2 regions of the Exiguobacterium sp. E17S genome follow, and region 1 is predicted to be linked to the other one. Evidence: riboswitches for the same ligand, from Rfam matches in the RefSeq annotation. Region 1 holds a riboswitch; the other holds the start of a gene.
What was found. A riboswitch is a leader RNA that binds a small molecule or an ion and turns the genes downstream of it on or off. The one in region 1 is predicted to bind S-adenosylmethionine.
Positions count from the first base shown of each region.

Region 1 (4,193 bases):
GAATCAAGGCTTCACTCGGACGGGCACGCAGTTGTAACGGATAGACTAATACGATGATTCCTGTTGGTTGTTCAACCACAAACTCACCTCTTCACTTCATACTTCCTTTTTACGATACCTTATTTCAAACGCACACGAAACCGTCCCAAGACGGATTTCATGAGGCGACATGGCGAAGACGAATGACAGATTCTACTTGCCCAAAGACTTCTTCCGTCATCTCACTGAGTTCTTCAAAACCGAATGAGGTTAAGAACTGACGTGCTTTATAGTTACGTGCCTCCACGTATACTTCGAGTGGGACGGCTCCTTGTCGTTCGAGTTCACGGATCAGCCGTCGCCCGATGCCGTTTTGCTGATATTTCGGCAAGACGTACAGACGAATGATCTCCCACGTTCCCTCAACATCAACAGCATGAATGAAACCGACGATTTCCTCATCGATGATTCCGACATAAAAATACTCTCCCCGTGCTTCTTCCGCCGTCCGGATCGCACGAACGACTTCTTCTTGCGGATACGCCTCCTGCACGAAATGCGCTTTCGAACGTTCGGAATAGATTTCTGCATACGTATCCAACCAAGATGTGACGGCAATGTCATGAATACGTCCTGCATCAGCTGGAATAGCTTCGCGTATTTCCATAATCGGAACCCCCCTTTGTATTCATACGAATCGACTCATGTACTTTTACCCTCTTCTAGAAAAAACATTCGTTTCCTGCAAAGTTCCCCGTAAACAAAAAAGTCCGAAAACCCGCGTAGGGTTCTCGGACTTTTTGATTATGCGAAACGTTTTGCTTGTTCTTCAAGAACTGCTGCTTTATCTGTTTGCTCCCATGGAAGCTCAACATCTGTACGACCGAAGTGACCGTATGCAGCTGTTTGACGATAGATCGGACGACGGAGATCAAGCATGTTGATGATTCCAGCCGGACGAAGATCGAAGTTTTCAGCAACCAATTCGACGAGTTGCGCTTCAGGAAGTTTTCCTGTACCGAATGTGTCAACCGCGATTGATACTGGGTGCGCGACACCGATTGCGTACGCGAGTTGAACTTCTGCTTTATCTGCAAGACCTGCAGCAACGAGGTTCTTCGCGACGTAACGTGCTGCGTATGCAGCTGAACGGTCGACTTTTGTTGGATCTTTACCTGAGAATGCTCCACCGCCGTGGCGTGCGTATCCACCATACGTATCAACGATGATCTTACGACCCGTCAATCCAGCATCTCCTTGTGGTCCGCCGATGACGAAACGACCAGTTGGGTTGATGAAGAATTTCGTTGCTGCGTCGATGTATTCAGCCGGGATGACCGGTGTGATGACGTGTTCTTTCAAGTCAGCTTGGATTTGCTCAAGCGTGACTTCTTCTGCGTGTTGTGTCGAGATGACGATTGTATCGACACGAACCGGCTCGTTGTTCTCGTTGTATTCGACCGTGACTTGTGTTTTTCCGTCCGGACGAAGGTAGTCGAGTTGACCGTTTTTACGCACTTCTGCCAAACGGCGTGCGAGACGGTGTGAAAGCGAGATTGGAAGTGGCATGAGTTCTGGTGTTTCTTTCGTTGCGTAACCGAACATGAGACCTTGGTCTCCTGCACCGATAGCATCGATTTCTGCATCAGACATGCTACCTTCACGTGCTTCAAGCGCTTGGTCGACACCAAGAGCGATGTCTGCTGATTGCTCATCGATTGATGTCAATACAGCACACGTGTCTGCATCGAAACCGTATTTCGCGCGTGTGTAGCCAATTTCACGAATTGTCTCACGAACGACTTTTGGAATGTCGACGTAAGTTGATGTCGTGATCTCACCTGCAACGAGAACAAGACCTGTTGTGACAGAAGTTTCTGCCGCAACACGTGCGTTTGGATCCGCTGCGAGGATTGCATCAAGAATTGAATCCGAAATTTGGTCACAGATTTTATCTGGATGACCTTCAGTGACTGACTCCGACGTGAATAGTCGGCGATTAAGGTTTGTCATGTATGACCCTCCCAAAAAAGAATTTGACGGTGTACTCATTTCCCCTAGTTGAGTGGGACGGTAAAATGAAAAAAACCTTTCCAAGTCCAAAAAATGGTCAGGGAAAGGTTGTGCGTTCTTCCTTTACCCTCTTATCGTTCGAAGTGTTTACTTCGCTTCAGGAGAGCACCTTTTCCCTCATTAATATGTGAATTAATGTAGGACGGTTGCCGGGTTTCTTCGGGCCTTGTTCCCTCCACCTGCTCAGAATAAGAGTATCCGTTACGAATTACATGATATAAAGTTGTACCTACTCTGTCAAGCAAGGTTTCAAATTCTAGTCGAAACTTTTTGAAAGAGATGTTAAACTGTTAATGCTGAAAGCGTTTCCAGATAAATAGAAATCAGCACCAGAAAATGATTGCTCTCTCTTTAGTATGTCATATATAATAAATGTGTCATACTAAATTCAGTGAGCCAAAACCAACGTAGGGGAAAGGTGGGGTCAGGATGCCGATGACGGTCCTGAATATCGAAGAACTACTCAAGAAAGAGCATGTGTTCAAACAACTATCTGTTGCTGAACTTGTCGAACATGCGATTCGAAACGAAGAAGGTGTCCTTGCTGAGAACGGCGCATTATCTGTAGAAACGGGGAAATTTACAGGTCGTTCACCAAAAGATAAGTTCATCGTCCGTGATTCTTCCTGCGAGTCTCACATTGATTGGGGTCATGTCAACCAACCAATGGATGGAGACAAATTTGAACAATTGTTGCAAAAGGTTCTTCGTTACATGAACGAAGCCGATCAGCTCTACTACACAGAAGCTGCTGCTGGAGCAGATACGCACTTCACCCTTCCGGTCCGTGTGCTCACACAATACGCTTGGCATAACCTGTTTGCCAAACAACTTTTTTTACGCGAGTATCCTGAAGTGGCTGCCTTCGAACCGTTCACGGTCGTCTATGCGCCACATTTCAAAGCAGATCCTGCCGTTGACGGAACGAACTCCGAGACGTTCATCGCGATGTCGTTCGAACACCGGATCGTCTTGATCGGTGGAACGGAATACGCGGGAGAAATCAAAAAATCCATCTTTTCCGTCATGAACTATCTCTTGCCACAAGAAAATGTCCTTTCGATGCACTGCTCGGCAAACGTCGGACACGAAGGCGACGTCGCCTTGTTCTTCGGTCTATCCGGTACTGGTAAGACCACCCTGTCAGCAGACGATAGCCGTCAATTGATTGGGGACGACGAACATGGTTGGTCGCACGACGGTGTCTTCAACATCGAAGGTGGATGTTATGCAAAGACCGTTAACTTATCGCGTGAAAAAGAACCGCAAATCTTTGACGCGATCCGTTTTGGAACCGTCCTTGAAAACGTCGTGCTCGACGAAGCCCGTCATCCTGATTACGATGACACATCGTTGACGGAAAATACGCGTGCTGCTTATCCGATCACTGCAATCGATAATATCGCTGTTCCGTCACGTGCTGGTCACCCGAAGACAATCGTCTTCTTGACGGCTGATGCTTACGGTGTCTTGCCTCCGATCAGTAAATTGACGAAAGAACAAGCGATGTATCACTTCCTATCAGGATATACATCAAAACTCGCCGGAACAGAACGCGGTGTCACGGAACCGGAAGCAACATTCTCAACATGCTTCGGTTCACCGTTCCTTCCACTGATGCCTGAAAAATATGCGACGATGCTCGGCGAATTGATTGATCGTCATGGTGTCACTGTTTATCTCGTCAACACAGGCTGGACAGGTGGTGCTTACGGAACAGGTAGTCGCATGAAGCTATCGTATACACGGACGATGGTCAATGCTGCCGTCAACGGCACACTCGCAACGATTCCAACAGAAGAACATCCGATTTTCGGACTTCATATGCCACTTGAAGTTCCAGGTGTTCCAAGCGAGTTACTCAATCCGGTACGCGTCTGGTCGAATCCGGACGAATACGACACACAAGCGCGGTCACTTGCTGAGAAATTCCAACACAATTTCCTTCGCTTCGAAAGTGCGACGGATGCGATCAAGTCAGCTGGTCCACGCCTATAAAAAAGAGCCTTCGGGCTCTTTTTTTATGTTTAAAAATCGGTAAATCTCTTAAGAAATTAATTCATGATCAACAAAAAAAGAAGTGCACGTTTTTCTCGATCAAGAAAAACATGCACTTCACTTTTAGTCTAAAACAGAATCCG
Region 1 is NZ_JBYLRU010000001.1:1,390,034-1,394,226, forward strand. It holds gene AC3B4V_RS07180 (serine aminopeptidase domain-containing protein) at 1-79, opposite strand, end outside; gene AC3B4V_RS07185 (GNAT family N-acetyltransferase) at 158-646, opposite strand; gene metK (methionine adenosyltransferase) at 784-1,992, opposite strand; SAM riboswitch class I at 2,121-2,247, opposite strand; gene pckA (phosphoenolpyruvate carboxykinase (ATP)) at 2,482-4,050, shown strand; gene AC3B4V_RS07200 (EAL and HDOD domain-containing protein) at 4,174-4,193, opposite strand, start outside.

Region 2 (4,193 bases), on a different contig from region 1:
ATGATGCATGTAATAAATCAGTACGGCTGGATCGAAGTAATTTGTGGCAGTATGTTTTCCGGGAAATCGGAAGAGTTGATTCGTCGTGTCAGACGGGCGCAGTACGGCAAACTGCCCGTTCAAGTATTCAAGCCGGCAATCGACGACCGGTACCATGAAGAGCATGTCGTCTCTCATATCGGCAACTCCGTCGTGGCGATTCCGATGGCGACGAGTCGCGATCTCTACGCAGCAGTAGCAGAGGAAACACAAATCGTTGGAATCGATGAAGTTCAATTCTTTGATGATGAGATCGTACAAGTCATCGAAGCACTTGCACAAGACGGAAAACGCGTCATTTGTGCAGGCCTTGATCAAGATTTCCGGGCAGAGCCATTTGGCAAGATGCCGGAATTACTGGCGCGCGCAGAATTCGTAACGAAGCTGCAAGCCATCTGTCTTTCATGTGGTGATCCGGCTTCCCGGACACAACGGTTGATTGATGGAAAACCAGCGAACTACGATGATCCGATCATCCTAGTTGGCGCTTCAGAATCATATGAGCCACGGTGCCGCCATTGCCATGAGGTGCCTGGAAAACCGAAGCCGCTCCAATCGGTGCAGCACCAAGAAAATTAAAAAAGACGAACCGGTCGCGGTCGTCCTTTGATGTAACAGCTATTCGCTTCTAAGTGAATAGCTGTTTTTTTATTATCCCGTTTCCTGTGAGAACCGGCTTGAGCGTTCGATAAAACGGATCGTCTCACGAACGATCAAATCCTGATCATGATCGAGGGTCGCGACGTGGTACGAGTTCAGTAAACAGTAGCTTCGTTTATCATTCGTTCCGATGTGCTGATGCAGATAATCCGAGCTCGACGGCGGGACGACGTGATCGGTCGCCGAGTAGAGAATTAATGTCGGCAGAAGGATCGATCCGAGGCGTCCTTTCGTCTCATCCATCAGACGGACGAGTTCGAACGCACAACGACTTGGAACGAGGTCATAGATGATTTCGAAAGCAGACCGTTTGATGTCCGGTGCCCCTTCTGGTAAATACTCTGGACCGTCCTCGAACGAAAGTGCTTCGTAAGAAGGAACGGAGAGTGCGGCATTGATCGTAATGATGCCGGCAAACGGAATGCCGTCAGCGGCGAGTGACAGTGCAAGCGTCGCACCCATCGATTGACCGATGACGAAGACTTGATCGCATGTTTCTTGTAAACGTTCATAGCCGTCTTGCAGGCTTTGCTTCCAACATCGAGCAGTCGATTGTTCAAACTCGCGGACGTTCGTTCCATGTCCACGTAAGCGCGGGGCATAGACGGTAAAACCTTCAGCAGCGAATGCCTCACCGACGTCTCGGACACTTTGCGGTGTTGCATTAAACCCATGACAGATTAGAATGCCGATCGATCCACCTTGAAAATAAAACGCTTCAGCACCAGTCAGTACAGGATAGTTCATCATTACTATTTTTCCTCCATTCATGAAAAAAACTCGTCGACGTCACTGCTTGGACGCCCACGAGTTTTTCACCGTATCATCCAAAGCCGCGCTTTGCTGGTCGGAGCACCTTACAGATTGCAGGTTGCCGTGAAGTCATAGAGCCAGGTCTCTCGTTCACTCTTGATAAATATCATATTGGAATTGTCGGAATAATCATTGAAACGATGGTAGCACGTTCGAAAATGACTTGTCAAATCGTTCTTGACGAATCATGATCCGTTCATTAAGCTAATTCATAACTTAATCATCCGTCGATATGCGCCAAATGGATTATTTTTGCAAAGTTGGTTGACTTTTAAAGTTTCGACCCGTAATGTAAAAATTAGTTTTACGACATAAGCAACAACGCAACAACACACATACGAATTTCATACCGCAATACTTATCCAGAGAGGTGGAGGGACTGGCCCTACGAAACCTCGGCAACAGACTCATTATGAGCACTGTGCCAATTCCATCAGACAGATGTCTGAGAGATGAGTAGAGTGGATTCTGCCACTGTGCGGATCCAGGTCTCTTCTTGTTTCTCAAGAAGGGACCTTTTTTGTTGAATGAAGGGGGAAAACGGAATGATTGCATTTCATCAAGTCAAAAAAACGTACGTCACGAAAGATCAGTCGATCGCAGCGCTTGACGGTGTCGACCTGACAATCGAAAAAGGCGAAATCTTTGGTGTCATCGGCTTTAGCGGTGCCGGAAAAAGTTCACTGCTCCGCTGTGTCAATCTATTAGAACGACCGACGTCAGGAACGGTGACGGTCGATGGAGAAGATTTAACGCAACTGTCTCCGAAAAAATTGCGCCAAGCAAAACAACGGATCGGGATGATTTTTCAGCACTTCAATCTATTGAATGCGAACACGGTCTTTACGAATGTCGCGAAACCACTCGTTCTCGCAGGCGTCAAGAAAGACGAAATTCGCCGCCGGGTGACGGAGTTACTCGAATTCGTCGATCTCGCGGACAAGGCGGATCATTATCCGGATCAATTGTCGGGTGGGCAGAAACAGCGCGTTGGTATCGCCCGGGCACTCGCGACGCAACCTTCCGTCCTCTTGTGTGACGAAGCGACGTCAGCGCTTGATCCCCAGACGACACATCATATTCTCCAGTTATTAAAACGTATCAATGCGGAGTACGGGATCACGATTCTCTTGATCACCCACGAGATGGGCGTCATTCGGGAAATTTGCGACCGCGTCGCTGTCATTGAAGCTGGGAAACTGATCGAGTCAGGAACGGTCTTTGATGTCTTTTCAAACCCGCAGACCGAGACAGCACAGAACTTCGTCCGCTCCGTCATGCACGACGAGATTCCAGCATCGATTCGCCAGTTGATCGAGTCCCGGAATGCGAATCCGATCTATAAGATTCATTTCCTCGGACATCACACCGGGCAGCCACTCTTATCGCAAGTTGCGAAACGCTTTGACGTCGATGTCAACATCTTGCACGGTAGCATCACGGAGTTGCAGGATACGCCGTTCGGCACCTTACTCGTCGAGTTGATTGGTGAGCCGACTGAAGTGAAACGAGCGTTACACTACATCAATCAGGCACAGGTGACGGTCGAGGAGGTACTTGCTCATGCTAGTTAATTACAGTGATATCTGGACAGCATTTTTGCAGACGATGACGATGGTATCCGTTTCGCTCTTATTCTCGACCTTGATCGGCTTACCACTCGGTATCCTGCTTGTCGTCACGCGAAAAGGAGCATTGCTTGAAAATGTCCCGCTGTTCACGTTCTTCAACAGTATCGTCAATATTTTCCGTTCGATTCCGTTCATCATCTTACTCGTCGCGATCATCCCGTTGACGCGCTTGATCGTTCAGACATCGATCGGAACAGAAGCCGCAATCGTCCCGCTCGTCTTTTACGCTGCACCATACATGGCGCGTCTGATCGAGAGTTCTTTACTCGAAGTCGATAAAGGCGTTCTTGAAGCAGCAGAAGCGATGGGCGCGACACCGTTTCAAACGATTTTCCGCTTCCTCCTACCGGAAGCACTCGGTTCACTCATCCTTAACTTAACGATCGCGACGATCGGCTTGATCGGGGCGTCAGCGATGGCAGGTGCGATTGGAGGCGGTGGTCTCGGTGACTTAGCGATCACCTATGGCTATCAACGATTCGACACGAAAGTCATGATCATCACGGTCGGGATTCTCGTCATCTTAGTCCAAGGCTTACAGACGACAGGCAACATCGTCGCACGAAAAATTAGAAGACATTAATCAAGGGAGCGATTCAGCCATGAAAAAAACAGTAGCAATTGGAGCAACACTCACGACGATTTTATTTGCCGGGTGCGCAGCATCAGGAGAAGACGAAAAGACGATCAAGCTCGGTGTCAGCGGTTCAGACACACAAGTTTGGGACTATGTCGCGAAAAAAGCAGAAAAGGAGGGCATCAAAATCGAGCTCGTCAAGTTCTCCGATTATGTCCAGCCGAACATGGCACTGGCTGAGGGCGAGATCGACGCCAATGCCTTCCAGACGATTTCCTACTTCAACGCTTTCAAGAAAGAACATAATTTGAAGCTATCGCCGATTGCGACGACTGTTATCGCACCGATGGGGATTTACTCGGATAAATACAAGGACGTCAAAGACATTCCAACTGGCGGAAAAATCGCTGTTCCGAACGAAGCGACGAACATGGGACGCGCCCTCTTGTTACTGCAAGAAGCAGGTCTGATCA
Region 2 is NZ_JBYLRU010000006.1:69,008-73,200, forward strand. It holds gene AC3B4V_RS14720 (thymidine kinase) at 4-618, shown strand; gene AC3B4V_RS14725 (alpha/beta hydrolase) at 691-1,449, opposite strand; SAM riboswitch class I at 1,517-1,618, opposite strand; SAM riboswitch class I at 1,868-1,971, shown strand; gene AC3B4V_RS14730 (methionine ABC transporter ATP-binding protein) at 2,058-3,086, shown strand; gene AC3B4V_RS14735 (methionine ABC transporter permease) at 3,076-3,726, shown strand; gene AC3B4V_RS14740 (MetQ/NlpA family ABC transporter substrate-binding protein) at 3,746-4,193, shown strand, end outside.
Region 2: another riboswitch for S-adenosylmethionine. It lies ahead of AC3B4V_RS14730 (methionine ABC transporter ATP-binding protein); the one in region 1 lies ahead of metK (methionine adenosyltransferase).